2 regions of the Bradyrhizobium sp. SPXBL-02 genome follow, and region 2 is predicted to be linked to the other one. Evidence: riboswitches for the same ligand, from Rfam matches in the RefSeq annotation. Region 2 holds a riboswitch; the other holds the start of a gene.
The links. Region 2 has a riboswitch for S-adenosylmethionine ahead of ACNJYD_RS36835 (O-succinylhomoserine sulfhydrylase). Riboswitches for the same ligand answer to the same signal wherever they lie in the genome.

Region 1: another riboswitch for S-adenosylmethionine. It lies ahead of metX (homoserine O-acetyltransferase MetX); the one in region 2 lies ahead of ACNJYD_RS36835 (O-succinylhomoserine sulfhydrylase).

The regions. Positions count from the first base shown of each region.
Region 1 covers NZ_CP182474.1:7,714,381-7,729,431, reverse strand. The annotation lists gene ACNJYD_RS35900 (YdcF family protein) at 1-374, shown strand, start outside; gene ACNJYD_RS35895 (lysophospholipid acyltransferase family protein) at 386-1,156, shown strand; gene ACNJYD_RS35890 (gamma-glutamylcyclotransferase) at 1,153-1,764, opposite strand; gene ACNJYD_RS35885 (DUF2125 domain-containing protein) at 1,875-3,059, shown strand; gene ACNJYD_RS35880 (prephenate/arogenate dehydrogenase family protein) at 3,185-4,120, opposite strand; gene hisC (histidinol-phosphate transaminase) at 4,117-5,214, opposite strand; gene ACNJYD_RS35870 (chorismate mutase) at 5,248-6,096, opposite strand; SAM riboswitch at 6,253-6,332, shown strand; gene metX (homoserine O-acetyltransferase MetX) at 6,427-7,629, shown strand; gene metW (methionine biosynthesis protein MetW) at 7,632-8,294, shown strand; gene ACNJYD_RS35855 (alpha/beta fold hydrolase) at 8,412-9,275, opposite strand; gene ACNJYD_RS35850 (NlpC/P60 family protein) at 9,491-10,150, shown strand; gene ACNJYD_RS35845 (MOSC domain-containing protein) at 10,393-11,181, opposite strand; gene clpB (ATP-dependent chaperone ClpB) at 11,424-14,063, shown strand; gene ACNJYD_RS35835 (nuclear transport factor 2 family protein) at 14,106-14,546, opposite strand; gene ACNJYD_RS35830 (helix-turn-helix domain-containing protein) at 14,580-15,051, shown strand, end outside.
Region 2 covers NZ_CP182474.1:7,918,383-7,933,433, forward strand. The annotation lists gene ACNJYD_RS36805 (SRPBCC family protein) at 1-191, shown strand, start outside; gene ACNJYD_RS36810 (hypothetical protein) at 305-745, shown strand; gene ACNJYD_RS36815 (MATE family efflux transporter) at 742-2,184, opposite strand; gene ACNJYD_RS36820 (hypothetical protein) at 2,561-3,613, opposite strand; gene ACNJYD_RS36825 (PAS domain-containing protein) at 3,719-4,132, opposite strand; gene ACNJYD_RS36830 (2'-deoxycytidine 5'-triphosphate deaminase) at 4,363-5,499, opposite strand; SAM riboswitch at 5,580-5,659, shown strand; gene ACNJYD_RS36835 (O-succinylhomoserine sulfhydrylase) at 5,736-6,923, shown strand; gene ACNJYD_RS36840 (SGNH/GDSL hydrolase family protein) at 7,035-8,018, opposite strand; gene ACNJYD_RS36845 (SGNH/GDSL hydrolase family protein) at 8,031-8,810, opposite strand; gene ACNJYD_RS36850 (OpgC domain-containing protein) at 8,810-10,051, opposite strand; gene apaG (Co2+/Mg2+ efflux protein ApaG) at 10,248-10,640, shown strand; gene ACNJYD_RS36860 (Hsp33 family molecular chaperone) at 10,874-11,881, opposite strand; gene argF (ornithine carbamoyltransferase) at 12,053-12,988, opposite strand; gene ACNJYD_RS36870 (aspartate aminotransferase family protein) at 12,988-14,196, opposite strand; gene ACNJYD_RS36875 (GcrA family cell cycle regulator) at 14,657-15,051, shown strand, end outside.

The DNA.
Region 1 (15,051 bases), 200 kb from region 2:
TCGATCTCGACCGCACCGCGCTGTCGACCCGCGGCAACGCGGCGGAGGCGCGGCGCTGGGCCGAGGGGCGCCGATTTACATCTCTGATCGTGGTCACCTCGAACTATCACATGCCGCGCGCGCTGGTGGAATTCTCGCATGCGATGCCACGGACGACGCTGATCCCGTTCGCGGTGGTCGGCGAAAAATGGCGCGAGGAGCCGTGGTGGACCTCGGGCTCGACGCTGCGGCTGCTCTTGTCCGAATACGTCAAGTACGTTGCGGCCGAGCTCAGGGTGCGGCTGGAGGATTTCGGGATTGACCTTTGGCCCGAGATGTCGGAGCAGCCTGCAGGTCAGCAACCGAAGCGGCCCGCCACCGCACAGGCCAATTGATCGGACCATCGATGTTTCTGATTTTCCTGCGCTCGCTCGTGTTCAACGTACTGTTCTATGCCGTGCTGGTCCTTCTCGCGATCGTTGCGCTGCCGACCTTTGCATTGCCGCCGCGCGCCATGCTCACGGTGGCGGAATGGTGGGCCAAGGCGACGCTGGTCCTGATGCGCCTGGTCTGCAACATCAAGGTGGAATTCCGCGGGGTGGAGAAGATCCCGACAGGACCGCTGCTGATCGTGGCCAAGCATCAGTCGTTCTGGGAGACCTTCGTGCTGCCGGGTTTCTTCAACCGGCCGATCTTCATCCTCAAGCGCCAGCTGATGCAGATCCCGGTGTTCGGCCAGTTCCTGGTCAAGACCGGGATGATCGGGATCGACCGCAATGCCGGCGTGAAGGCGCTTCTGGACATGACGCGCCGCGCGCGCGAGGCGGTGCGCAGCGGAAAGCAGCTCGTGATCTTTCCGGAAGGCACGCGCCGCGCGCCGGGCGCGCCGCCCGACTACAAGACCGGCTTTGCACAGATCTATTCCTCCTGCGGCGTGCCGTGCCTGCCGGTCGCGCTCAATTCCGGCCTGTTCTGGCCGCGCCGCACTTTCATGCGCTATCCCGGCACGCTGGTGGTGGAGTTTCTCGAGCCGTTGCCGCCGGGTCTGTCGAAGGACGAGTTTCTCGCGCGCGTGCAAGCGGCGGTCGAGGACGCGACCGGTCGCCTCGTCGAAGCAGGGCGGAAAGAGCAGGAGCGGTTGATCGGCTCGGCGCCGAGCTACGCGCCGACCGGCTAGCGGCTTTCGCGATCTTCGTGCCGATCCGTCGCGTGCAGCGAGTGCGCATCACCATGCAGCATCAATGCAAGCTGATGCAGCTGGGTGTCGCGAAAGCCTTCGGCCTCGATCGCCTTCACCGTTGCGGTGACGTAATCGCGGTTGGCGCCGGACTGGCCGTGGCCCTGGACGACGTGGCGGTGCTGCTCGGCGAGCGAGAGGCGGCCGGCATATTGCACATGGCCGCGGTCGACGACGTAGGCGAGTGCGGAGACGCGCTGGCGCGCATCGTTCTCCAGCCACACCGAGCGCATCACCTCGCGATAGACCGAGGTGACCTGCTCGCGTGCGCGCAAATATGCGACCACCTCGGCACGGTTCTTCTCGGCGACGCGGAAGGCGATGCCGCGGCAGGCGCCGCCGCGGTCGAGCCCGAGCACCAGGCCCGGCTTCTCCGGCGTGCCGCGATGCACGAACGAGTAGACGCAGAGCGCGCGGTGCTCGCCGACCAGCCGCGCCGGGACGCGTTCCTCGAAGTCAAAGCCCGGCCGCCACATCAGCGAGCCGTAGCCGAACACCCAGAGGTCGCCCGTGGCTGTGGTGATGGAGGGGAGGGTGATTTCCGACATTTCGGGCACGGCTACCAGAACCCTGCGGTCAAGCGAAGCGATTTCTGCGCCTTTCGTCGCAGGCCGGCCCCGCTTACATTTGCCTGAATCTGGCGTCAAAGGGTCGCCGCATGTCCAATATGCCCGTTGCCACAGGCCGCCGCTCCCGCTGGGGCCTTTTCATCGCCCCCGTTCTCGTCCTGATCCTTGCCGTCGGCTGGAGCTGCTTCTGGTTCTATGCGGCGTCGCAGGCCGAAATCGTCGCCGACGCCTGGCGGGCGCAGGAGGCGAAGGCCGGCCGCATCTACGATTGTGCCAAACGCTCGATCGCCGGCTTCCCGTTCCGCTTCGAGGTCCAGTGCTCCGGCGCCAGCGTCGCCCTGGTCTCGCAGAATGCGAGCAAGACGCCGTTCACGGCCAAGCTCGACAACATCCTGGTCGTGGCCCAGGTCTACGACCCCAAGCGCATCATCGCCGAATTCTCCGCGCCCGCGACGCTGATCGACGGCGTCACGCAAAACACTTTCACGGTGAATTGGAGCAAGGGCCGCGCCAGCGTGGCGGGCCTGCCGGCGGTGCCGGATCGCGCTTCCATCGTGTTCGACGAGCCCAGCCTCAACCGTCTCGATGGCAGCGTGCAGGTGCCGCTTGCGCGCGCCAAGCAGGTCGAACTGCATGGCCGTCTCGCCGACGGATCACCATCGGATCATCCTGTAATCGAGACCGTGCTCCATGTCGCGCAGGGCAGCATCCAGGGCGTGCATCCGCTGCTCGCCGAGCCGTTCGAGGCGGACACTCGCGCCAAGATCACCGGCCTCTCCGACCTCACGCCAAAGCCCTGGCCGCAGCGCTTCCGCGAGATCCAGGCCGCCGGCGGTCATATCGAGATCGTGCAGTCGCGCATCCAGCAGGGCGAGATGATCGCGGTCGCGGCCGGCACGCTCGGCCTGTCGCCCAATGGCCGGCTCGACGGCGAATTGCAGATGACGGTGACCGGCCTCGAGCGCGTGATCCCGGCGCTCGGCATCGAGAAGATGCTGGAGGAGGGCGTGCCGCAGGCAACGCTCGACCGCCTCGCGCCCGGCGTGAAGTCGCAGGACCTCAACAATCTGTTCGGCGCACTCGACCGCGCCGTGCCCGGCCTCGGCAAGGTGATCAAGCAGAACGCCAATGCCGGCGTTGCCGCCGGCATCAATTCGATCGGCACCGAGAGCACGCTGGAAGGCAAGAAGGCGCGGAGCTTCCCGCTGAAATTCGTCGACGGCGCCGTGTTGCTCGGCCCGGTCAAGGTCGGCCAGATCCCGCCGCTGTATTGAAGACTCTCTCGTCATTCCGGGGCGATGCGTAGCATCGAACCCGGAATCCATTTCACAGCGTGCGCTGCGGCCCAATGGATTCCGGGCTCGCCCCTTCGGGGCGCCCCGGAATGACGGGGGTGACGCTACGGCTTCTTCAGCGCCGCATGCGGCCGGCCGAAATCGGGCGCGGCTGAATCCTGGCCGATCTCGACGATGCCGCGGCGGATGGCGCGGGTGCGGGTGAAGTGGTCGAACAGCGCCTCCCCATCGCCGCGACGGATCGCGCGGGTGAGCTTTGCCAGATCCTCGGTGAAGGTGCCGAGCATTTCCAGCACGGCCTCCTTGTTGGCGAGGAAGACGTCGCGCCACATCGTCGGGTCGGAGGCCGCGATACGGGTGAAGTCGCGAAAACCACCGGCGGAGAATTTGATCACCTCGGATTCCGTCACCTGCGCCAGCTCGTCGGCGGTGCCGACGATGGTGTAGGCGATCAGATGCGGCAGATGGCTGGTGATGGCGAGCACGAGGTCATGATGATCGGGCGTCATCACCTCGACCTTGGCGCCCATCGCCGCCCAGAACGCGCGCAGGTGGTCAGTCGCCGCCGCATCGGTGCCGTCGGGCGGGGTCAGGATGCACCAGCGGTTGATGAAGAGCTCGGCAAAGCCGGAATCCGGGCCGGAATGCTCGGTGCCCGCCACCGGATGCGCCGGGACGAAATGAATGCCGCTCGGCAGATGCGGGGCCATGTCCCTGACCACCGCGCCCTTGACCGAGCCAACGTCGGAGACGATCGCCCCCGGCTTGAGATGGGCAGCGATCTCCTGCGCCACGGGTCCGCAGGCGCCGACGGGAATGCAGAGGATGACGAGATCGGCGTCCTTCACGGCCTCAGCATTGGTCGCCACGACCTGATCCACGATGCCGAGCTCGGCGACGCGTGCGCGCGTCTTCTCGGAGCGTGCGGTGGTGACGATTTCACCGGCCAGCCCCTGGAGCTTCGCAGCGCGCGCGATCGAGCCGCCGATCAGGCCGAAGCCGATCAGCGCAACGCGCTGGAAGTGCGCCTGCGCGCTCATTTGCCGCCCATGAAGTCGCGCAAGCCGTCGACCACGAGGCGGTTGGCCTCCTCGGTGCCGATCGTCATGCGCAGCGCATGCGGCAGGCCGTAGTTTTTCAGGCCGCGCAGCACGAGTCCACGCTTGGTCAGGAAGGCGTCGGCGTCGTCAGCGGTCTTGCCCTTGTCCGTCGGGAAATGGATCAGCACGAAATTGGCGACGCTCGGCGTCACCTTCAGCCCGAGCTTGCCGATCTCCTCGGTGAGCCAGTTGCGCCAGGTCTCGGTGAACTGCTTCGACATCGCCTGATGCGCGGTGTCCTCGATCGCGGCGACCGCGGCATACATCGCCGGCGTCGACACGTTGAAGGGACCGCGGATGCGGTTGACCGCGTCGATGATGTGCTCGGGCCCGAACATCCAGCCGATGCGCAGTGCAGCCAGGCCATGGATCTTGGAGAAGGTGTGCGTCACCACGGTGTTCTCGGTGGTGGCGACGAGCTCGATCCCCATCTCATAGTCGTTGCGCGAGACGTAATCGCAATAGGCGGCATCCAGCACCAGCAGCACGTGCGAGGGCAGGCCGGCACGCAGCCGCTTGACCTCGTCGAACGGCAGATAGGTGCCGGTCGGGTTGTTGGGGTTGGCGAGCCAAACCAGCTTCGTCTTCGGCGTCACCGCCTTCAGGATGGTGTCGACGTCGGCGGTGAGGTTGGTCTCCTTGGCGATGACGTTCCTGGCGCCGACCGCCATGGTCGCGATCGGGTAGACCAGGAAGCCGTGCGTGGTGGAGATCGCCTCGTCGCCTTGGCTGAGATAGGTGTGCGCGAGCAGATTGAGGATCTCGTCCGAGCCGGCGCCGCAGATGATGCGGTTGGGGTCGAGCCCGAACGAGCGGCCGATCGCCTCGCGCAGCACGCGCGAGGTGCCTTCCGGATAGTCTTCCAGATGGTCCGCCACGCGCTTGAACGCCTCGATCGCCTTGGGCGAGGGCCCGAACGGCGTCTCGTTGGCGGAGAGCTTGAACACCTTGCGGCCCGACTCCGGCACCGGGCTCTTGCCGGGCGTGTAGGGCGCAATATCGAGAATGCCGGGATTCGGCACGGGGCGGGACATCTTGGACTCCGGATAGGCTGGGCGGCTCGCGATTTACGATTTCGGCCCGGTCGGGGGCACCGTATAGCGCGTTGCGTGGCTGCCGACGAGGGCCACAGAGCGAACCGAGGCCCCCGCCTCGATCAGGGCAGCCCTGATTTTGTCGATGCTGGTCGCGCTGGTGACCGAGACCAGCAGCGCCGCGCCGTCGAAGGCGGTATCGGGCACCGCAACGATCTCGGCGAGCGGCGACAGCGCGCGGGCGACCTCGGCGTTCCATCCCGAGACGCGCACGCTGAAGGTCTCGACCTCTGTCACCAGGGCGCTGTCGGCGACGCGCGAGATCGCGAACACCGGCAGCGAGGCCGGATGGTCGGCACGCTCGACGAAGGGCATCCGTGCGATGATCTTGGGCGCGCCGTCGGCTTCCAGCTCCAGCCACCACGGCGTGCGGCTCGAGGTCGCCGAGACCAGCGCCAGGTCGCCCTTGGATTTCGCCACCGCCTCGACCGCGGCCTGCGCGCTGAAATGCGCCACGTAAGGCACGGTGAAGCCGAAATGGAAGCGCACGGAATCGCGCATCGCCGGTTCGCTCACCGAGATGTCGGCATGCACGGAGAACGGCGCCTGCACATAGGTGAAGGTCGAGATGATGACGCGCCAGATGCTCTCGACCGTGTCGAGCGGCAGGATGCCGCGATGACGCTGCACGATCTCGCGCATCATGGAAGCCTCCCGCGCAGGCCGAAACGCCGAGCCGACCTCCTGGGTCTGCTTCACCTGGATCAGCCGGTCGATGATGTCGCCGCGCTGCATGAGGAGGCGATGCATGCCCTCGTCGATCGCGTCGATCTCCTTGCGCAGTTCCTGCAGCGATGGTGGCGCGGGCGGGCGTTGGGACATGTCTGGTCGTCGATCGTTCCGATGGGGGATGTCCTGATTAGGCAGTCGTGGCGGCGAAAGCAAAGAGAAATGACGTGCTTTGCGGGCGACGCGACTGAGGCGAATTGGGCCGATCCGGGCCGCGACTTGACGAAAACCGCCCAAGACGGTAGCTTTTGCCCGTTCCGTGGTCATTTGAGCCGGCCGGCTTGCAGCCACGTTAAAAAACTCGCTAAACAGGCCGGGGACGCTTCCGATCCCGGCCGAACCTATCGTTCAGGCCGGGTTTTTCATGGCCTGATGTCAGCGGCGCGGTCGAGCAGCCAGTCGCAAACGAGGTCGATGTCCGAGATGGGTAGCGTCAAGTCGATACCGAGTCCTGCGATCAGCGCCGACGAGCGGTCGCATGAGGTGGACCATCCAAGCTCGCTGATTGCGCATTTCGGCACCGAGCAGCCGCTGCGGCTCGATTGCGGCGTCGATCTCACCCCGTTCCAGATCGCCTACCAGACCTATGGCGAGCTCAACGCCGATCGCTCCAATGCCGTGCTGATCTGCCATGCGCTGACCGGCGACCAGCATGTCGCCAATGTCCATCCCGTCACGGGCAAGCCGGGCTGGTGGGAGACGCTGGTCGGCCCCGGCCGCCCCCTCGATCCCAAGCACTACTTCATCATCTGCTCCAACGTGATCGGCGGCTGCATGGGCTCGACCGGGCCGGCGTCGATCAATCCCGCCACAGACAAGGTCTGGGGCCTGGATTTCCCCGTCATCACCATCCCCGACATGGTGCGCGCGCAGGCGATGCTGATCGATCGACTCGGCATCGACACGCTGTTTGCGGTCGTCGGCGGCTCGATGGGCGGCATGCAGGTGCTGCAATGGACCGCGGCCTATCCTGAGCGCGTGTACTCCGCGCTGGCGATTGCCTGCGCGACGCGGCACTCGGCGCAGAACATCGCCTTCCACGAGCTCGGCCGCCAGGCCGTGATGGCCGACCCCGACTGGCACGGCGGCGGCTATGCCGATCGCGGCATCCATCCGCATCGCGGGCTCGCGGTGGCGCGGATGGCGGCGCACATCACCTATCTCTCGGACGCGGCGCTGCATCGCAAGTTCGGTCGGCGCATGCAGGATCGCGAGCTGCCGACCTTCTCGTTTGACGCCGACTTCCAGGTCGAATCCTATCTGCGTTACCAGGGCTCGTCCTTCGTCGAGCGCTTCGACGCCAATTCCTATCTCTACCTGACGCGCGCGATGGACTATTTCGACATCGCCGCCGATCACGGCGGCGTGCTGGCCAAGGCCTTCGCCGACATCAAGACCCGCTTCTGCGTGGTCTCCTTCACCAGCGACTGGCTGTTTCCGACCTCGGAATCGCGCGCGCTGGTGCACGCGCTGAATGCTTCGAGCGCGCGGGTGTCGTTCGCCGAGATCGAGACCGATCGCGGCCACGACGCCTTCCTGCTCGACGTGCCCGAATTTTTCGACATCTCCCGCGCCTTCCTGCAATCGGCAGGCAAGGCCCGCGGGCTCAGCCTCGAGGACCGCTAGCGATGTCCGTCCAGGAAGTGCTGCCGTTGAACGGCGCTGCGACTGCGTCGTCCGGCCAGTTTCGCGCCGATCATCTGCTGGTCGCCGAGATGGTCAAGCCGGGCTCGAAGGTGCTCGACGTCGGCTGCGGCGACGGCGATCTGCTTCAGCTGCTGGAGACCCGCGGCATCGACGGCCGCGGCATCGAACTGTCCCGCGAGGGCGTCAACCGCTGCGTCGCCAAGGGGCTCGCGGTGGTGCAGGGTGATGCCGATACCGATCTCGTCAATTATCCCGACGATGCCTTCGACTACGTGATCCTGTCGCAGACGCTGCAGGCGACGCGGCAGCCGAAAGTCGTGCTGGAGAATCTGCTCCGCATCGGCCGCCGCGCCATCGTCTCGTTCCCGAATTTCGGGTTCTGGAAGATGCGGCTCCAGCTCCTGATCGGCGGCCACATGCCGCGCACGGAGAATCTGCCGGCGACCTGGTACGACACCGCCAACATCCATTTCTGCACCATCAAGGATTTCGTGCAGCTCTGCGACGAGATCAACGTCAAGATGGAGCGCTCGGTCGCGCTCGATCTCTACGGCCGCCCGGTGCCGCTGAACCTGCCCTGGTGGGTGTGGAACATGTTCGGCGAGCAGGCGGTGTTCTTGCTGAGCCGGGGCGGGGGGAAATAGTCCCCGTCGTCATTGCGAGGAGCTCTTGCGACGAAGCAATCCAGGCTGTCTCCGCGGAGGGATTCTGGATTGCTTCGCTGCGCTCGCAATGACGGAGTACTGGGCAGCGCATCTGCCTTAATGCGCCGCCAGCGACCGCGGATCCCGCACCGGCCATCGCCCCGCTTCCACCAGCGTCACGAACCGCTCCACGCTCTCGTTGAACAGCGCGGGCTCCTCCAGATTGAGCACGTGGCCCGACTTCGGAAACATCGCGAGCCCCGCCGCGGGCAGATGCTTCTTCAGGAACAGGCTCGGCCCGATGCACGGATCGTCCTCGTCGCCGCAGATGATCAGCGCCGGCGTCGCCGCCTTCGCGATCGCCTCCGTCATCGTGTAGATCGAGGGACGGCCGCCCTGAAATCCGCGCATGGTACGCGCCGATCCCCTGGCATCGTGCCGCGCCAGCGCGGCGTAGAAATCGGCGTGCCCGCGCGGGTCCTTCACCAGGAACGGAATCCGGCTCGGCGCCTCGCGCGTGACTTTTGCGACCTCGGCGGAGCCCAGCGTCTCGAACTGCTCGGCATTGGCGCGGCACTGCTTGCGCCAGGCCTCGAGGTTATCGAGCTCCGAGCCGGAGCCGACGCCGGCCAGTGTCATCGACAGCGCGCGCTTCGGCGCGTTCAACCCGATCTGCAGCGAGGAATAGGCGCCCATCGACAGGCCGACGAGATGGGCGCGCTCGATGCCGAGATGGTCGAGCACGGCAAGCGCATCGGTGTAGAAATGCGTGAAGGTGTAGACCTCGCCGTCAGGCACATCCGAGGGCGTGTAGCCGCGCGCCGAATAGGTGATGCTGCGATGGCCACGCGAGAAATAGCGCATCTGCGGCTCCCAATTGGTGTAGTCGGCCGCGAACTCATGCAGAAAAAGGATCGGCGTTCCCTGGCCCGCCTCCTCGAAATAAATGCGGACGCCGTCCCTGGTCGTGGCGTGGGGCATTAACCGTTTCCCTCTGTTTCAAGCCGTGCTTCAGGATCGCAGTTAACGCTGTTGTCGGCAATGCGGCAGCCGCAGCCGAGCACGGACACAAAATCATCGCAGCTATTCGCCGACGTCGCGTCTTTTTCTCGCCACATCGGGCGGCTTAACGGCCAAACGGATGTCGGCCATTGCACGGGCCGGCGGGAAGTGGGGGTGTCAACTAGGGATGAAGAATGGTTGAGTTGTTTGCGTATCGCCTGTCGCGTTGTGTTGTCGCGCTGGCGCTTCTCTTCGCGGCGGTCGCCGCGTTCGTTTCTCCGGCCTCGGCGCGGCCGCATCATCGTCATAGCGCAGAGCGGCACGTGTACGTGCACCACGCCAGACATCATCATCACCGCCACCATGCGAGAGGCTTGCGCTTCGAGCGCAGCGCGGCGCAATTGCAGGCGAGCGGTTTCGCCGACACCCAGGCGAGCTACGATCCCAGCGCCAACAATGGCGGCGTGGCCGGCAACGCGCTTGTCCCAAGTGGCGGTTTCGGTGGCGGATCGGGCCTGGTGTCCGAGGCACGCCGCTATATCGGCGGCAATCCGACCGGGCGCGGCAGCCTGTGGTGTGCGCGGTTCATGAACATGGTGCTGGAGCATACCGGCCATAAGGGCTCAGGCTCCGACATGGCGAGCTCGTTCGCGCGCTACGGCACGCGCATCTCCGGTCCGCAGGTCGGCGCCATCGCCGTGATGTCGCGCGGCGGCCGCGGCGGTCATGTCGGCATCATCACCGGCATCGACGCGCAGGGCAATCCGATCATGATCTCCGGCAACAACGGCAACCGCGTCCGCGAAGCCCCGGTCTCGCGCGGCCGGATCTATGCCTATGTGATGCCGAATTGAGGCTCGTGGCCGTCATTGCGAGCGAAGCGACTTGTCCGCCGAAGCCTTGGCGAAGGCGGAAGCAATCCAGAATCCCTCCGCGGAAATACTCTGGATTGCTTCGTCGCTTCGCTCCTCGCAATGACGGGAGTGCGTGGAGACAGGTGCCGTAGGGTGGGCAAAGGCGCGCAAGCGCCGTGCCCACCGGCGGTATGTCAGCGTTCGCTCGCGGCAACGGTGGGCACGCTTCGCTTTGCCCACGCTCAGACGAGCCTCGGCTCTTCCACCGCCACCACATCACCCACGCCGACGTCACCGCCTTCGATCACCTCGGCATAGATGCCGCAGTCCATGTGGCCGAGATGGCGCGAGAGCGTCGGTGGTATCTCGAGATCGCGCCTGGCGGTTTCAGGGTCGACATTGGTGGCCGGGCAGCGAACGATGCGCTTGATCACCTTCAGCCGGGCCTGTCCGATCGCGAGCGTCTGGCCGACGAGGTCGAGCTCCGACCAGGCCGGCCAGCCCTTGACGTAGAGATTGGCGCGGAAGCGCAGCGGATGCACGGCGACGCCCCCGAGCATGGTCTCGATGGCGCGCACGCTGCCGAGATTGATGATGGAGACGACCTTGCGGGCGACGTCGGAGAAGCTATGGTCGCGGCCGGACAGAATTTTGGGCGGGCCCTTCAACTCGGGCTGGAAGTTGTCGCGGAAATAGGCCTCGATCGCGGCGCGCCCGGCGGCGCTCTCGAGATCGCCGCAGGCGACGATCTGGCCGTCCTTGCGGATGGTCAGAACGTTGGTTTCGTCGTCGAACCGGCTGTCGAGCGCGGCCAGTCGCTCATTGCGCGCCAGCATCAGGAACTGGATTTTCGGCTTCCATTCGGGCGCCTCGGGGTCGAACCCGCTCGGGCCGTTCTCGATGGCGTAGCGGCGGTCGGCCGGCAGGGTCTGGCCGGTCCGCAAAGGGGCGCGCAGCAGGCGTTCCGGCGTTAGGCCCTTGACGGGATAGCGGTAGAGGCCGGTGATCTCGGCGGTATGGCTGGCTGTCATGCCGCTACTTAGGGGATTCGGCGGGCCGTCGCCAAGCGGGCGGATCAGCGCACGAAATTGTGAACTCGCCTCTACCGATCCGAGGGCGCGCTTCCCACATCTGGGTCAGGCCGGCGCCAGCGCCGGCTGATAAGCGACCGCTTGCTGTGTTGAGGAACGTCAACGCATCAGGCGGAAACCCAATGAAGATGCCGTTCGGGGTGCCTTAGAGGGCCCTGAGGGCAGGCCGAGGGACAGAAAAGATGAATATCGACAAATACACCGAACGCTCCAGGGGCTTCATCCAGTCCGCGCAGTCGCTTGCGATGCGCGAGGGGCACCAGCAATTCTCCACCCTGCACGTGCTGAAGGTCCTGCTGGACGACAATGAGGGGCTCGCCGCCGGTCTGATCGACCGCGCTGGCGGCAATTCCCGTGCAATTCTGAAGGCGACTGAGGACGCCCTCAACAAGGTGCCGAAGGTCTCCGGCGGCGGCGCCGGGCAGATCTACCTCGCGCCCGAGCTGGCCCGCACTTTCGATGCCGCCGAAAAGGCCGGCGAGAAGGCCGGCGACAGCTTCGTCACGGTCGAGCGGCTTTTGCTCGGGCTGACGCTGGAGAAGACCAGCGAGGCCGGCACCATCCTCAATAAGGGCGGCGTCACGCCGCAAAACCTCAATGCGGCGATCGAGGCGCTGCGCAAGGGCCGCACGGCCGACTCTGCCACCGCCGAGAACGCCTATGACGCCCTGAAGAAATATGCCCGCGACCTGACCCAGGCCGCGCGCGACGGCAAGCTCGATCCGGTCATCGGCCGCGACGAGGAGATCCGCCGCACCATCCAGGTGCTCTCGCGTAGGACCAAGAATAACCCCGTCCTGATCGGCGAGCCCGGCGTCGGCAAGACCGCCATCGCCGAAGGTCTCGCGCTGCGCATCGTCAACGGCGACGTGCCGGAGAGCCTGAAGGACAAGAAGCTGCTCTCGCTCGACCTCGGCGCGCTGATTGCGGGTGCAAAATACCGGGGCGAGTTCGAGGAGCGGCTGAAGGCTGTGCTGCAGGAAGTGACCGGCAGCGAAGGCACCTTCATCCTGTTCATCGACGAGATGCACACGCTGATCGGCGCCGGCAAGGGCGACGGCGCGATGGACGCCTCCAACCTGCTCAAGCCGGCGCTCGCGCGCGGCGAGCTGCACTGCATCGGCGCGACCACGCTCGACGAATATCAGAAGCACGTCGAGAAGGACGCCGCGCTGGCGCGGCGCTTCCAGCCGATCTTCGTCAGCGAGCCCTCGGTCGAGGACACCATCTCGATCCTGCGCGGGCTGAAGGACAAGTACGAGCAGCATCACGGCGTGCGGATCACCGATTCCGCGCTTGTGGCGGCCACGACGCTGTCCAACCGCTACATCACCGACCGCTTCCTGCCCGACAAGGCGATCGACCTGATGGACGAGGCCGCGGCGCGGCTGAAGATGCAGGTCGATTCCAAGCCGGAAGAGCTGGATTCGCTCGACCGCGAGATCATCCGGCTCAAGATCGAGCAGGAGGCCCTGAAGAAGGAAAGCGATGTCGGCTCCAAGTCCCGGCTCCAGACCCTGGAGAAGGACCTCGCCGAGCTTGAGGAGAAGTCGGCGGCGCTGACGGCGCGCTGGAGTGCGGAGAAGAGCAAGCTCTCCGACGCCCAGAAGCTGAAGGCCGAGCTCGACGCACTTCGTGTCGAGCTCGCCAACGCGCAGCGGCGCGGCGAATTCCAGAAGGCCGGCGAGCTGGCCTATGGCCGGATCCCGCAGCTCGAGAAGCAGCTCGCGGACATCGAGGCCAAGGAGAATTCCGGCGAGATGATGGAGGAGGCTGTCACCGCCAACCACATCGCGCAGGTGGTCTCGCGCTGGACCGGCGTGCCCGTCGACAAGATGCTGGAAGGCGAGAAGGAGAAGCTCCTGAAGATGGAGGAGCAACTCGGCAAGCGCGTCATCGGCCAGGCCGAGGCCGTGCGTGCGGTCGCAACCGCCGTGCGCCGCTCGCGCGCCGGCCTGCAGGACCCGAACCGCCCCACCGGCTCGTTCATGTTCCTAGGGCCGACCGGCGTCGGCAAGACCGAGCTGACCAAAGCCTTGGCGGAGTACCTGTTCAACGACGAGACCGCGATGGTCCGCCTCGACATGTCCGAATACATGGAGAAGCACTCGGTCTCGCGGCTGATCGGCGCGCCTCCCGGCTATGTCGGCTATGACGAGGGCGGTGCGCTCACCGAAGCGGTGCGGCGCCGGCCCTACCAGGTCGTGCTGTTCGACGAGATCGAGAAGGCGCATCCTGACGTCTTCAACGTCCTGTTGCAGGTGCTCGACGACGGCCGCCTGACCGACGGCCAGGGCCGCACCGTCGACTTCCGCAACACGCTGATCATCATGACCTCCAACCTCGGTTCGGAATATCTGGTGAACCAGCCGGAGGGCGAGGACACCGCGGCCGTGCGCGAGCAGGTGATGGGAATGGTGCGGGCGCACTTCCGGCCCGAATTCCTCAACCGCGTCGACGAGATCATCCTGTTCCACCGTCTGCAGCGCAGCGAGATGGGCCGGATCGTCGAGATCCAGTTCGCGCGTCTGCAGAAGCTCCTGACCGATCGCAAGATCGTGCTCAGCCTCGATGCCGCCGCCCGCGACTGGTTAGCTGCCAAGGGCTGGGATCCCGCCTACGGCGCAAGGCCGCTGAAGCGGGTGATCCAGCGCTACCTCCAGGATCCGCTCGCCGAGATGATCCTCGCCGGCGACGTCAGGGACGGCGACAACGTCGCGATCTCGGCTGAAGGCAACGTCCTGACCTTCAACGGCAAGGCGCCGCAGACCGCGGAGATCGCGCAGTTCGAGGCGCCGGTGGCGAAGCGGAAGCTGAACTGAGGAAATACACGCCCTTCGTGCCAAACTCGCGGAGGGCGTTTTTCAATCTGCGAAGAACGCGTCCACCACTGCCTGATCGCGGTCGTAGACCCAGCATTCGCTCAGCAGGCCTTCGCGCACGGCATAGACCAGCAGCCGTTCCAGTTCAGCCGTGCGACCGTCCCGGCTGAATGATTCCCGTGCGAGAATGGCGCCGCGCCGCGGTCCGGCCATCACTTCATCGATGCCGAGAAGTTTTCGGTTGGAGCGGCGTGCGACCTCGGCCAGAGTGGCAAGAGCGGCCGTCTTGCCGTGGTGAGTGCCGGCGAGCGGGTTATGGCCGGCATAATGCAGCATGAATTCATCGTGGTAGCAGGCGGCGATCGCGGCGCGGTCACCGGCCTGCCAGGCGGTCGCGTAGCGCGTGACGGCGGCGCGTATCGCGGCGATTTGTGCGGCGTCATCTACAAGAACTCTATTCATCGATGTGATCTCCCGGGTCATCGGCAGCGCTGTGCTGGTGCGCTATGATAAGGCATGACCTCGCCTCCCGACTTTCAGGAACTGGCTATCAGCACGCCGCCCAGCGGCGGGCCGAAGAAGGCGCGGATGCTCGATTGGGACGCGCGGGTGATCTATCTCGGTCCAGCCTTCGGGTTGACTCCCCACCGCAATGCCACCGGCGTGCTGGCCGTCGCGCTCGACGGGGCGATAGGCGTAGCTAACGATCCAAGGGCGCGCTCGCCCTCTTATCGCCAGACCCGCAGCGTGCTGATCACGCCCAACAGTCTGCACCATCTCCGCATCGACGCCGGACCGACCGCCTTTCTGTATGTCGATCCCCTCGGGCGCGATATCGAGGCGCTTCGTTCACGAATGAAGGAGGTAGGATCAAACGCCGCGTTCGACCTGATCGACGAGAGGTCGGTCGTCGCGCTGTTCCGCGACACTGCGGAACGACGCCTCGCATCAGAGGACGCGCGGCAAGCAGCCCGCGATATGCTTGGGA
Region 2 (15,051 bases):
TCTATGGCATCAACAACGAGCGGCTGAAGCATTACAGCGCCTCGGTGCAGGTCATTGCCGAGGGCGAGACGAGCTGTCGCCTCGTCTGGATCATCGACATGCTGCCGAACGAGCTCGCGCCTTACGTTCAGGGGCAGACCAAGGAGGCGGTGACCGCCATGCACAAAGCGTTTCCGTCCGCGGCGGCCTGATCCTTCACTGTGAGTTTTCTCACAGAAGCGCATCCTCGCCGGCCGTAACCATGCCCGCGTGCGTCCGGTCGGCTCTGCTCTCCCGGCGGCGCCACGCACGCGAGGAGCATGCCATGAGAGGTGCGGACAAGGTGATCTGTCAGGCAGCCGCGGTGCTGCTGCTGTTTTCGATCTCGAGCGTGCCGGCAAGGGCGCAGTTCCTCGGCGGCGGAGGTGCCGGCGGCGAAGACATGATGACGCAGATGGCGCCGATGCTGGAGATGATGAAGGCGAAGATGGGCAAGCGCCGCTTCGCCATGCTGATGCAGACCATGGGCCCGATGATGAGCCGCATGATGGAGAACGGCGGCGGCGGGCTCGGCGGCATGATAGGCGGCGGCAGTTTCGGCGGCGGATTCGGTGCACCGAACTATGGCTACACGCCGATGGGCGGCGGCGCGATGCCGGTCGGGATCGGCGGCATGGGCGGCGGCGAGATGATGGCGATGATCCCGCAATTGATGCGGCTCGCCAATACCGGCGGCGGCGGCCATCGCCGCCACAAACGCCGCTAGTCACCAATCGAAAGCGCCGGCGTGATCGCGGGCTTCGTCTCGCGCGGTCCCCAGCGTGTCAGCACGACGCTGGAGCACGACAGCAGGCCGAGCACGACCATCGAGCTTGCGGCGAGCCAGAAGAAGCTCTGCGCGCTGGCGCCGTGCGTCGACAGCCACCAGCCGATTCCTGCGATGTAGATCAGCCGCGCCGTCTGCGCCAGCACCGGCCCGATCACCTTGGCCGCGCCTTGCGAGGAGAAATACATCGTCGTTGCAAGGCCGAAGAAAGCGTAGAACGGCCCGACCGTCGAGAGATATTGGTGGCTCGCCGCGCGCACGGCCGCGCTGTCGGTGAACATGTTGACCCAGAGATCGGGAAAGATCGCAACGAGGCACGCCGGCGCGCCGACCGCCACGAAAGCGGCAACACTGGCGGTCCAGGCGATGCGCCGGGCCCGCGCGATGCGGCCTGCGCCGATCGCCATCCCGACCATCGGCACGCAGGCAATGCCGAACGAGAACGCGATCGAGGTCAGCAGGAATTCGAGCCGCGCGCCGACGCCGTAGCCGGCGAGGATCGCGGTGCCGAACTGCGCCAGCATGTGGGTGAAGATCGAGATCGTCAGCACTGATTGCAGCGGCGAGAAGCAGGCGATGGCGCCGACCTTCAGGATGTCGAAGAACATCGCCCATTGGATGCGCAGGCCGCGCAGCTTCAACGTGATCCGCGCGCGGCCGGAGAACAGGTACCAACTCATGATGCCGATATTCATGGTGTAGGCGATCAGCGCGCCGGCGGCGACGCCGCGCATGCCGAGCTGCGGCACCGGCCCGAGCCCGAGGCCGAGCGTGCCGCCGAGCACGATCTGCCAGGCCGCGGAGTTGAGGATCAGGAACGACGGCAGCTTCATGTTGCCGGTGCCGCGCAGGATCCCCGCCATGGTGTTGAGCAGCCAGGGCAGCACGGCGCCGCCGAAGAACACCTGCGTGTAGGCGATCGCATGCGTCAGCACATCGCCGCGGCCGCCGAGCATCTCGAGCAGTTTTGGCCCGAAGACCAGCATGCCCAGCATGAAGACGAGGCCGAAGCCGATGCCGATCAGCATCGCGTGCACGGCGAGGATACCGGCGCGCTCGCGGTTGCCGGCACCGAGCGCACGCGCGATGGCCGACGCCACCGCGCCGCCCATGGCGCCGCCGGACATCGTCATGGTCAGAATGATCGTCGGAAACACCAGCGCCATCGCCGCCAGCGCCTCGACGCCGAGCCGGCCGACATAGGAGGTCTCGGCGATCACGACACAGATGCCGGCCGACAGGCCGATCACGTTCGGCCAGGCGAGCGAGAGCAGCGTGCGCAGGATCGGCCCGTCGGTCAGCGCGCTTCTGATCGGCGGCGGAGGCGGCGGCAGCGGGCGCTCTTGCTCATCGACCGGGATTTCGGCGATGTCGGACATGTCCTCTCCCGGGCGCAGCCGCCGTTTGCGGCGCGGCAAATTACTTGGTGTGCCAAATGACTTCGTTCGCGCGAAAGGCGCGGCTGAGGCTTGTTAGCACGGCGAGCCCCGATTCCGCCTGCGCCTGATGCAGGCGTGCCCTGCGGCAGCGCATTTCAAGCGGTGGAATTACGGCACTTCTCCTCTTCTCCCTCTCCCCGTTCTTACGGGGCCGCGACGAGCTTCGCTCGCGCTGAGAGGGTTGGGGTGAGGGGCCGCTTCCGCAACAACGGTGACAGCCGGACTCGCGGAGACTCCCCCTCACCCGGAATTTGCTGTCGCAAACTCCGGCCTCTCCCCGCACGCGGGGAGAGGCGAAGCGCGGCGACACTGTCGCTCACTCAATCGTCCAGACCAATGGCGGACGGCCGCCTGCAGCGGCGCGCATCTGCACGCCGATATGCCGGCCGCAGCCTGCAGCGAGACCCTCGAACAATCCTTCCAGCACCTTGGCGCAGGCGCGGTGAGTGTCGGCGACGTCGTCCATCAGCTTCCAGCTTTGCTGCCGGATCTCAAAGGTGCCTTCCGATCGTGTCATCTCGGCTGCATCATCCTGCGTGGCGAGCAGCGCGCTCAGGAAGGATGCGAACTCTCGCGCGCCGCCGCGGGTCATCGCCAGCGCCGCGGCAACCTCGTCGAAATATTGCATGCCGATCAGCTTGCCGGTGAGGTGCAGCAGATAGCCGGCATCCTCGGGGCCGAACAGTTGCACCATCACGGGCGCGGCGGTGCGGACATATTCCATCGCGTAATTGCGATAGGCCTTTTCCAACCGCGGTCTTGGCCAGCTCGCGATCGGCAATGCCGGCGCCGTCTTCGCATCGAACAGCGGCGCTTCCAGGTGCCGCGCGAACACCAGGCGCTGGTCGAGCTCGAGCGGATGGTCGTAGAGATGATAATAGCCTTCGAGCCCATCCTGGCCGTCGACGCTCTGCTTGGTGCAGACGAAGCCGAGCCTGAGATCGCCGAGCGCAACGCCGTTGTTGGCGTGCCAGCCGCGCAGCATTGCGCGGGAGACTTCGCCCGGCACGCCGCAGATCGCGGTGCCCTTCCAGATCCAGCGCGGCGGCGGATAGCGGATCCAGGCCTTGCTGTCGCTCTCATACATGTATTCGACATGCACGCCGCCGATCCAGTTGGAGAGATAGTGATATTGCGCAGCCGCGACCGCCGGCGGCAGATGGTCGATCCCGAGCTTTTTGAGCCCCGGCAGGAAGCGCTCCTGCTGCTGGCGACGGAACACGCGGAAGACGAACTCGGCGGCATCCGCCGTGCCGCGGCGCGTGACGACGGTGAGGATGAGGCCGGTGAAATAGGCGTGGTAGAGATCTGCGACTGCGCGCCAGCGCTTCCATTGCGCTTCCTGCGCGAGGTCTGGTGCGGCGGTCATGTTCGCTCCCCGATCATGGTTTTGATCGAGTGTGTCACCGCGGCCAGTGACAGGCAACATGACGCGCGTGCAGGCCTCCCTGCACGGCGTTCCGTCAATTCCGCATCACGAATTTTGCGCCGCCTTGGCCGCCCGTTCGCGCTCGACGCGCTCCGTGACGTCGCGCGCCATCGCCACCGATCCCTGCACGGCACCATCTCTGTCCCGCACCAGCGCGAAGGTCATCTCGATGTAGAGCTTGCGCCCGCTCTTGTGCAGCGCGCGGGTCAGCGTCGGCCTGCCCGCAAGCTTCATGGTGCCGCTGGCGAGCGCGGCGTCGAAGGCTTTCCAGTGCGCGGCGCGCAGATGTTCGGGAATGATCAGATCGAGATTCTGGCCGAGCGCTTCGTCGGCGGAGAAGCCGAACAGCGCGGTCGATGCGCGATTCCAGCGCGTGATCGTGCCGGAGCGATCGGAATAGATCAGCGCGTCCGCGGCGTCGTTGATGATGCTTGCATCGAGTTGGAACTGATCGGTCATGTCGCCACCTCGCATGTAGCTGGTCTTGCGCATCGTGACACACATTCGGTGTCATCGCCCGACTTGATCGGGCGATCCAGTATCCCAGAGGCGTCCGTCATAGAGCGATAGGCCGCGGCGTACTGGATGCCCCGGTCCCGGCTCCGCTAGGCTACGCCGGGCCAGAGGGTGCTCGGCCGGCGAAGCTTCAGCGAAGTCGGCAAGCCGGGGCATGACAGTAGAATGTGCAGCTACACCCGAAAATGCTTCGATAGTTTGAGGCCTTGCGCCTGGTAATTGGAACCGATGCGCTGGCCGTACATGGCGTCGGGGCGGGCCAGCATCTTCTCGTAGACGAGGCGGCCGACGATCTGGCCGTGCTCGAGGATGAACGGCACCTCGCGCGAGCGCACTTCGAGCACCGCGCGGGCGCCCTGCCCGCCCGCGCCGGCATAGCCGAAGCCGGGATCGAAGAAGCCGGCATAGTGCACGCGGAATTCGCCGACCAAGGGATCGAACGGCACCATCTCCGCGGCGTAGTCGGGCGGCACCTGCACCGCTTCCTTGGAGGCGAGGATGTAGAACTCGCCGGGGTCGAGGATCAGGCTGCCGTCGGGGCGCGCCGAGATCGGCTCCCAGAAATCCTCCACCGCGTAGCCGGCGCGGCGGTCGACGTCGACGACGCCGGTGTGGCGCTTGGCGCGGTAGCCGACGAAGCCGCTCGCCTTCTCGCCCGACAGATCGACCGAGACGGCAACGCCGCCGGACAGGTCCGCATCGTCGATGTCGACGAGGCGCTCGCTAGCATGCAGCGCATCGAGCTCGTCGGGATTGAGGATGGCATCGCCGGTGCGAAAGCGCACCTGGCTGAGGCGCGAGCCCTCGCGCACCAAGACCGGAAACGTCTTCGGACTGATCTCGGCATAGAGCGGGCCGTGATAACCGGCGCCGATCATGTCGAAGCGGCGGGTGCCGTCGGCGATCACGCGGGTGAAGACGTCGAGCCGGCCGGTCGAGCTCTTCGGATTGGCGGCAGCGACGATCTCCGGCGGCAGCGCGAGGCTTTCGAGCAGCGGCACGATGTAGACGCAATTGGTCTCGAGCACCGCGCCGTCGGCGAGGCTGAACTCGTGCAGCTTCAACTCGTCGATGCGCTCGGCCACCGTGGCGCCGGGCCCGGGGAGGAAGCTGGCACGGACGCGATAGGCGATGTCGCCAAGACGCAGATCGAGGCTCGCCGGCTGGATCTGGCTCTCGACGAAGTCGTAGGCGGGCAGGATGAGACCTTCTTCCGCCATCGCCGCGATCATGCGGTCGGGCAGGATACCATTGGCGTCGGCGGCGACCGTGAACGTCAACCGGGGGTCCTCATCAGGGGTCAAACGCATCCGGACATGCCGGAAATACAAGTCTTTTACGGCTATCCGATGGACGCCTTGACGGAAAGGGCATTGCGGAATATGAGCATCACTTATCCCGTGGTGATTTGAGCCGGCCGGCTTGCAGCCACGTTAAATAAGTCGCTAAACAGGCCGGGGACCTCTGTGATCCCGGCCCGTGGAGATATCCAGGCCGGTTTTTTTGTGACCGTTTTCGCCTCGACGGTCATGTCGGAGAGGGTCCTATGTCGAAGTCATCTGCCACTTACCGCCCCGAAACCCGCCTGGTCCATTCCGGCACCCTTCGCTCGCAATATGGCGAGACGTCGGAGGCGCTGTTCCTGACGCAAGGCTATGTCTACGCCAGCGCGGAGGAGTGCGAGGCGCGGTTCAAGGGCGAGGATCCCGGCTTCATCTATTCGCGCTATTCCAACCCGACCATTGCGATGTTCGAGCGCCGCATGATCGAGCTCGAAGGCGCCGAGGCCGCGCGCTCGGCGGCAACCGGCATGGCGGCGGTGACGACCGCGATCCTGGCACCGCTCAAGGCCGGCGATCACGTCGTCGCCTCCCGCGCGCTGTTCGGCTCGTGCCTCTACGTCGTCCAGGACCTGTTGCCGCGCTACGGCATCGAGACCACGCTGGTCGACGGTGCCAATCTCGATGAATGGCAGCGCGCGCTCCGGCCCAACACCAAGACGTTCTTCCTGGAGAGCCCGACCAACCCGACGCTGGACGTACTCGACATTCCCTCGATTGCCGAGATCGCGCACAAGGGTGGCGCGCGGCTCGTCGTCGACAACGTGTTTGCGACGCCGATCTGGCAGAGCCCGCTCGCGCTCGGCGCCGACGTCGTCGTCTACTCCGCGACCAAGCACATCGACGGCCAGGGCCGCTGTCTCGGCGGCATCATCCTGTCCTCGGAAGCCTTCATCGCCGAGCACATCCACAATTTCATGCGCCAGACCGGCCCGTCGATCTCGCCGTTCAATGCCTGGGTCCTGCTCAAGGGCCTGGAGACGCTCGGCGTGCGCGTGCGCGCGCAGACCGACACGGCCGCGCGCATCGCCGAGGTGCTGGCGAGCCATCCCAAGATCTCGCGGCTGGTCTATCCCGGCCGCGCCGATCATCCGCAGGCGGCGCTGGTGAAGAAGCAGATGCGCGGCGGCTCGACGCTGGTCGGCTTCGAGGTGAAGGGCGGCAAGGCGGCGGCGTTCCGCGTGCTCAACGAATTGAAGCTTGCCAAGATCTCGAACAATCTCGGCGACGCCAAGAGCCTCGTCACGCATCCGGCGACCACGACGCATCAGCGCCTGAAGCCGGAAGACCGCGCCGCGCTCGGCATCAGCGAGGGTTTCATTCGCTTCTCGGCGGGGCTCGAGCACGCCGATGACCTGATCGAGGATCTCACCGCGGCGCTGGAGAAGGCGTGAGGAAAGCTTCGTAGGGTGGGCAAAGCGAAGCGTGCCCACCATTCTCGACTACAATGACGAGATGGTGGGCACGGCGCTGCGCGCCTTTGCCCACCCTACGGCGATAACCTCTCACATCGGCCGATATGTTCTCACATCCGCCGGCACGTTCACCCCGAGCTTGATCTGGCCGACGGAGCGGATGATGTCGTCGCCGAGCAGCTGGGCGAAGCAGGCATAGCCCCAATCGTTCATGTGCAGGCCATCGGCGATGACGAAGCTCTCGACCGGGATCGACTGGTTCTCGTGCCAGTCGCGCATCACCTCGAAGCGCGGGAAGATGCCGACCTTGCGCAGCTCGGCGACGTTGCCGAGCAGCTTGATCATCTTGCCGGCGCTCTCCTTGCGCTGGTTGACGGCCGGCGAATATTGCGGGTCGACCAGCACGATGTCGGTGCCGCCGGCGGCCTGAATGCGGCTGATGCCGTCCTCGACCAGCTTGGCCGTATCGGCGGGATCGAGGTTGCGCAGCACGGCGTTGGTGCCGACCTGCCAGATCACGAGATCCGGATGCACGTCGATCACCTGCGTCTGCAGGCGCTTCATCATCTCGGGCGCATCCTCGCCGCCGACGCCGGCATTGACGACCGTGATGTCGGCGCTCGGATAGTGACGCCGCAGCTGCGCGGCGAGGCGATTGGGGTAGTTGAACTCCGGCGAGCTCGCGCCGAAGCCCGCGGTCGACGACGAACCGAACGCGACGATGACGACGGGCTGTCCGGCGACGAGCTTGCTCGCGACATGCGGCAGCGAGCCCATCGCCTTGGAGCCGCCCTTCGGCGGCAGGCAAGGCACGCGGCTGAAGATGTCGGCGGCGGACTTCGCGACCTCCTTCACCTTGTCGATGGCGCGCGAGGTGACGCCGCGCGGCTCGGACGACCTCGCGGCGACGGTGGTCTGGGACGGCGCAGCGGGCGCGGGATCAGGTGACTGGGCGGGTGCGGGGGCAGGTTGCGCGGGCGTCTGCGCATGCGAGGCGGGCGTCAGCCATAACAGCGCCGCTGCTGCGGGCACGGCCAGCCATGACGTCAGGCAAAAAGGGCGGAGAGAACTCATTAACGCTAGACCTCAATTTTGCTGCTGGGCCGGCTCCAGGTGAGCAGCGTCAATCACGAACTGTGCCAACGCCCGGCCCAGGCAATCATGGACCTGCTTCGCCAGCTCAGGCCCGCGGGACGGGCTGAACAGGTCGAACTGGCCCTGCTCATTCCACTGCCGCATGATCGCGAAACGATCGAACAGCGGAATGTCGTGCTCCTGCGCAACGACGCGCATATTGTCGAGAAAAGGCTGCGCCGAGATCATGGTCTCGGTGCGCGGGCTGTATTGCAAATTCATCAAGACGACGTCAGCCCCTGCCTTTTGCAGCGCAACAACCCCGTCGGTCACCGCGCCACGAAATTCGTCGGGATCGATGGATCGGATAGCATCCACGGTCCCGGTCTGCCAGATGACCAAAGTAGGCGTTTTTGCTTCCATCAGCTTAACGAAGCTGGACGCGGTCTCCTCTGCCGTTTTCTTGCTCTGTATTTCTACGGAGACGTGCACGACCTCGGACGGCGGCAGCTTCTCCTTGAGGATCGCCTCCATGCGCGCCGGATAGGAGCTGCCCTCCGACGAAGGAATCGTGGTCGAGCGGCTGCCGATGACCAGGATATCGAGCGGCTTGCCGGCCTTGACCGCCTCGGCGACCTTGGGCAGCTGGCTTTCGCTGGTCAGCAGATAGGACGGCAATTCGCAGGCCGCAGGCACAGGGGACGCGGCAGACGCGGCATCGCCCGCGCGCGCCGTGGGCGCGGCGAGGCTACCGCATAGCAGGATCAGGCTCAGGAGAACCTTCGCCTTCATCAGCCCCCTCCCGCCAGATCGGCGTTGCCGACGGCGTTTTTGGTTTTCGCACCGCTCTTGTCAGCCACACGCTTGTACCACGAAATGACCCAGGCAACCCCCCACATGATCAGGATTCCGGAGAGGCTAATCAACGCATGCATGGCCGGCCCGCCGGAGACTTCGGCGAGGACGAAATGGCCGGCAAAGGCCAGGAAGACGCCGAGGCAGAAGATCTCGAGCGAATGCTGGCCACATAGAATCAATGGTCGCAGCCAGCGCGATTTCAAGCCCGGCCAATCCCGGGGCAGGAAGCGCACGGTGAGCGCAGCCAGCGCCAGGAAATGCGTGAAGCGCAGCACGTCGAGGTCGGTCTTGTCGATCGGATACATCCACTGCTCGATCCGCTTCGGCATGAACTGGGACAGCTGCGGCACGTACCAGGTCAGCGTCACGTAGAACGCCGCGACGAGATAGGCGATCGAGATCCACATCGTCACGGGCGAGGCCAGGATGCGCGACATGCGACGCGCACCTCCGAGCGCGCACCATGCACCGAACACGAACAGCAATTGCCAGGCGAAAGGATTGAAGGCCCAGAAGCCGTTCGGATAAGCCGAGAGATAAAGGTCGTACTCCCAGGTCACCGCGTAGAGCACGACCGAAAGCCCGAGCGTGACGTCCGGCCGCCATTTCATCGACCACAGGATCAGAGGCAGCGCCAGCATCAGCACGATGTAGAGCGGCAGCACGTCCATGTTGACGGGACGGAAGCGTAGCAGCAGCGCCTGCACGATGGTGACGTCGGGCTGCTTGAGGAAGTCCATGATGCCCATCTCTTCGGTGTAGAGCGGGTTCTCGAACCTGGTCGCCACATAGGAGATCTCGGCGAGAAAGATCGTGAACAGGAAGACGTGGGCGACGTAGATTTGCCAGACCCGGCGCAGGATGCGCGCGGTGGCGATGAGAACGCCGCTCTCGAGCATGGCCCGGCCATAGACGAAGGCAGCGGTGTAGCCGGAGATGAAGATGAAGATCTCGGTGGCGTCGCTGAGGCCGTAATTGCGGATCGTGAACCAGGTCAGCAGACTGGGCGGCAGATGGTCGATGAAGATCAGCCATAGCGCGAGTCCGCGGAACAGATCGAGCCGGAGCTCGCGCTCGCCGATGGCAGGCAGCGTGATGGCCGGCGCAGCGGCGCGCGGCTTGGCGCCCGCGGTTCCTGCGATGGTCGATCCCGTCACTCGGTCGGCAATGGTCATCGGGGCCTGGAAACCGTTCCGCAAATCGCGACGTTGAAGCAGTGTAATGGTCCGGCTGTCGTCTCGCAAAGCGCCCGGATCACATAAGGGTGTCTCCCTCGGTCGTGTGCTTTTCCTCCAATTCTGGCGGGACGATGTCGCCAAGGCCGCCCGTAGGGGTTTGGTTCCCGGGGCGGATTTCGGTATGATGGCAGCCATGTACCGCGCCGTGACCCGCCAGATCGAAGTGACCGTCGAGCCGAACTTTGTTCCGGAGCAATCGTCGGCCGACCGCTCGCGCTACTTCTGGTCCTACACCATCGTCATCACCAATTCGGGCGAGGAGACCGTGCAGCTCAAGACGCGGCACTGGATCATCACCGATGCCTCCGGCCGCCAGCAGGAGGTGAAGGGCGAGGGCGTGGTCGGCGAGCAGCCGATCCTCGCCCCCGGCGAGCGCTTCGAATACACCTCCGGCGTGCCGCTCTCGACCGCCTCCGGCTTCATGACCGGCCGCTACCAGATGGTCAGCGAAACCGGCGAGCGCTTCGAGATCGACGTGCCCACGTTTTCGCTCGACAGCCCGGACAACAAGCGGGTGTTGAACTAGGGGGCGGACTTCGGTGCCGGTAGGGTGGGTTAGCCGAAGGCGTAACCCACCATTGTTTGTATCCGCAGAACCAGAAGAGGTGGATTACGCTACGCTAACCCACCCTACGATGTCCGAGCGCTTGGCGAATAGCCTCTCCAGCCTCGTCATTGCGAGCGCAGCGAAGCAATCCAGACTGCCACCGCGGAAAGACTCTGGATTGCTTCGCTGCGCTCGCAATGACGAAGGCGACGCTACGCGTCCTCCGCGCCTGCCTCGTGCGGCGTGAACTGGTACACCGACGAGCAGAACTCGCAGGTGACGACGACCTTGTCGTTTTTGACCATGGCGGCGCGGTCGTCGGGCGAGAAGCTCTTGAGCATCGCGGCGACCGCATCGCGCGAGCAGGAGCACCGCGCCTCGAGCACCTGCGGATTGAACACGCGCACGCCGCGCTCGTGGAAGAGGCGGTAGAGCAGCCGCTCGCCGGAGAGCTCGGGATCGATCAGCTCGACGTCTTCGACGGTTTCGATCAGCGAGCGCGCCTCGACCCAGGCATCGTCCTCGGTGACGCTGTGCACCTCGGTGCCGTCGGGGGCATCGCCGGGATGCAAGTCCGCCTGCCGCGCGCGCTCCGGCGCCTTCGGCAGAAACTGCATCAGCATGCCGCCGGCGCGCCAGCGATGCTTGCCGCCGTCGCTCGAGCGCCACTCCTCGCCGACCGCGAGTCGCACACGCGTCGGGATCTGCTCGGAGCGCAGGAAATATTCATGAGCAGCATCTTCCAGGCTGCCGCCATCGAGCGCAACCAGGCCCTGGTAGCGGCTCATGTCGGGGCCCTGGTCGATGGTCATGGCGAGATGGCCGCGACCGAGCAGCGTGCCGGAATCTTTTGCCGTGCCCAGGCGCGAGGCATCAAACCGCGCATAGGCGCGCAGACGGTCCGGGGCCTTGTAGTCGACCACCAGGAACGACACCGGGCCATCGGTCTGGGCCTGAAGAATGAAGCGGCCTTCGAATTTGAGCGCCGAGCCGAGCAGCGTGGTCAGCACGATGGCCTCGCCGAGCAGCTTGCCGACCGGCGCGGGATAATCGTGCTTGGTGAGGATGTCGTCGAGCGCAGGGCCAAGCCGCACCAGACGCCCGCGCACGTCGAGCGCGTCGACCTCGTAAGGCAGCACGGCGTCATCGACCGGAACCGATGATGGCGCGCGAACCGGGCCTTCAGGCCCGGTATTCATGTCAGGAGATTGGAAAACCATGGCGCATTATCTGGGGTCGGTGGGCGGAAATGGAAGGGGAACGCCCGCATTCCGTCGTCCTCAGAACGACGGGCCGCGCAGCCCGGATGGAGCGCAGCGTAATCCGGGGAGATCGTTCCGCACGCTGAGAACCCGGGATTTCGCTGCGCTCCACCCGGGGCTACAGAAAGGTCACTTCACCGCGTCGAAGCACCAGGCCAAGATGCCCTTCTGCGCGTGCAGGCGGTTTTCGGCCTCATCGAACACGACCGATTGCGGGCCGTCGATCACTTCATCCGTGACCTCCTCGCCGCGATGGGCCGGCAGGCAGTGCATGAACAATGCATCCGCCTTGGCCAGCGACATCAGCTTGGCATTGACCTGGTAGGGCTTGAGCACGTTGTGACGGTGCTCGCCCTCCTTGTCGCCCATCGACACCCAGGTGTCGGTGACGACGCAATCGGCGCCGCGCACCGCGGCCTCGGGATCGGTACCGAGCACGATCGGCGCGCCCGTCGCCTTGATCCAGTCCCGCATGACCTTTTTCGGTGCGAGCTCCGGCGGCGTTGCGACGTTGAGCTGGAATTTGAAGCGCTCGGCGGCATGGGCCCAGGACGCCAGCACGTTGTTGTCGTCGCCGGTCCAGGCCACCGTCTTGCCCTCGATCGGGCCGCGATGCTCCTCATAGGTCATGAGGTCGGCCATCACCTGGCAGGGATGCGAACGCCGGGTCAGGCCGTTGATGACGGGCACGGTGGCGTTGGCCGCAAGCTCCAGCAGCGCATCGTGATTGAGGATGCGGATCATGATGGCGTCGACATAGCGCGACAGCACCCGCGCGGTGTCGGCGATGGTCTCGCCGCGGCCGAGCTGCATCTCGGCGCCGGTGAGCATGATCGCCTCGCCGCCGAGCTGGCGCATGCCGACGTCGAACGAGACGCGGGTGCGGGTGGAGGGACGCTCGAAGATCATCGCCAGCGTCTTGCCTTCGAGCGGCCTGACCGGCTGCTGCGCCTTCTGCTTCGCCTTCATGGCGGAAGAGGCGGCGAGCATGCTCTTGAGCTCCGACAGCGGCAGCTCGTTGATGTCCAGGAAGTGCTTTGGAGCTTTGTTGGGCGTCGTGCTCATCAGCTTGCCGCCCGCTTGGTCTGACTGGAGGAGATCGCCGTGCAGGCGCGTTCGAGCCGGCCGACGCTGTCCTCGATTTCCGCTTCGGTGACGATCAAGGGCGGCAGGAAGCGCACGACATTGTCGCCGGCCCCGACGGTGAGCAGCTTTTCGGCGCGCAGCGCCGCGACGAGATCGCCCGAGGGCACCACGGCCTTGATGCCGATCAGGAGGCCCTCGCCGCGCACCTCGCTGACGACATCGGGATGACGATCGATCACGGAGGCGAGCTTCTGCTTGAGCAGCAGCGACATCTTCTGCACGTGGTCGAAGAAGCCGGGCTTGAGCATGACGTCGAGCACGGCGTTGGCAGCCGAGATCGCGAGCGGATTGCCGCCGAAGGTGGAGCCGTGCGAGCCGGGCCCCATGCCGGCGGCCGCATCCGCGGTCGCCAGCACCGCGCCGATCGGGAAGCCGCCGCCGAGCGCCTTGGCGAGCGACATCACGTCCGGTGTGACGCCGGTGCGCTTGTAGGCAAAGAGCTCGCCGGTGCGGCCCATGCCGGTCTGCACCTCGTCGAAGGCGAGCAACAGGCCGCGCTCGTTGCAGAGCTCGCGCAGCGCCTTCAGGAAGGCGGGAGGCGCAGCACGAACGCCACCCTCGCCCTGGATCGGCTCGATGAGAATGCCGGCGGTGTGCGGGCCGATCGCCTTCTTCACGGCGTCGAGGTCACCGTGCGGCACCTGATCGAAGCCGTCCATCGGCGGACCGAAGCCCTCGAGATATTTCGCAGATCCCGTCGCAGCCAGCGTCGCCAGCGTGCGGCCATGGAAGGCGCCTTCGAAGGTGATGATGCGATAACGCTCCGGATGGCCCTTGGAGAAGTGATGATGGCGGACGAGCTTGACCACACCTTCCAGCGCCTCGGCGCCGGAATTGCAGAAGAACACGAAGTCCGCGAAGCTCTCATTGCAGAGGCGGCTTGCGAGCTTCTCGCCATCGGGGCTCTGGAACAGGTTCGACATGTGCCAGAGCTTCGTCGCCTGCTCCTGCAACGCCTTGACCAGCGCGGGATGAACGTGGCCGAGCGCATTCACCGCCACGCCCGAGGTGAAATCGAGATAGCGATCACCATTGGTCGCGATCAGCCAGCAGCCTTCGCCGCGCTCGAAACCGAGGTCGGCCCTGGCGAAGACGGGGAGCAAATGCGGCGCGGCGCTGTTAGTCATGACGTCACTTGAATGTTGCGGACGGTGTGAGGCACGCATTGCGCAACGCACCATTGACCGGCCCCGGAAAACGAAACGTGCCGCCTTTTAAGGGCGGCACGTGGCACTATCTTATGCCTGGAAAGACGGGTGTCAATGCCGCCCGGAAAGCCTCGCGAAACGCTGAATCCGTAGTCTTGCGGTGCCGATTTTGCGGGTTTTTCACCACGGAACATGTGGAAGCGAGTCGGCGGACTCTTGCGCGGGAGTCACGCCATATTGTAGCGTTTGGACTGTCAGATACGACATCTCGTGCAGCAGTTCTGATCCCAAAAGTCCTCATGTACCGGCGTAAACGTTCGGGCGTCTTGAGCGCGCCCGGCGAGCCTTAAGGGATTCTGGCGGCACGGGTTTTTCAAGGCTTTAGGCAATCGCGGCGAAGGCTCCAGGATGGCAGGCGCGCTGCGAGGGAAAGGGTGCAATGACGGTTTTGACCTGGTCCGATGATCGCGTCGAGCAGCTGAAGAAGCTCTGGGAGGCCGGACTTTCGGCCAGCCAGATCGCGGCGGAGCTCGGCAATGTGACCCGCAATGCCGTGATCGGCAAGGTGCACCGGCTCGGCCTGTCCGGCCGCGCCAAGAGCCCTTCATCGGCAGCGCCGCGGCCGCGCAAGGCACGGCCCGCGCAGCACATGATGCGGGTGACGCGACCCGTTGCGCGCGGCAACACCGCGCTGGCGCAGGCCTTCGAGGTCGAGGTGGAAGCCGAGCCGGTTACCTACGACAACGTGGTGCCGATGAGCCAGCGCCTGTCGCTGCTGGAATTGAACGAGGCGACGTGCCACTGGCCGGTCGGCGATCCATCGAGCCCGGATTT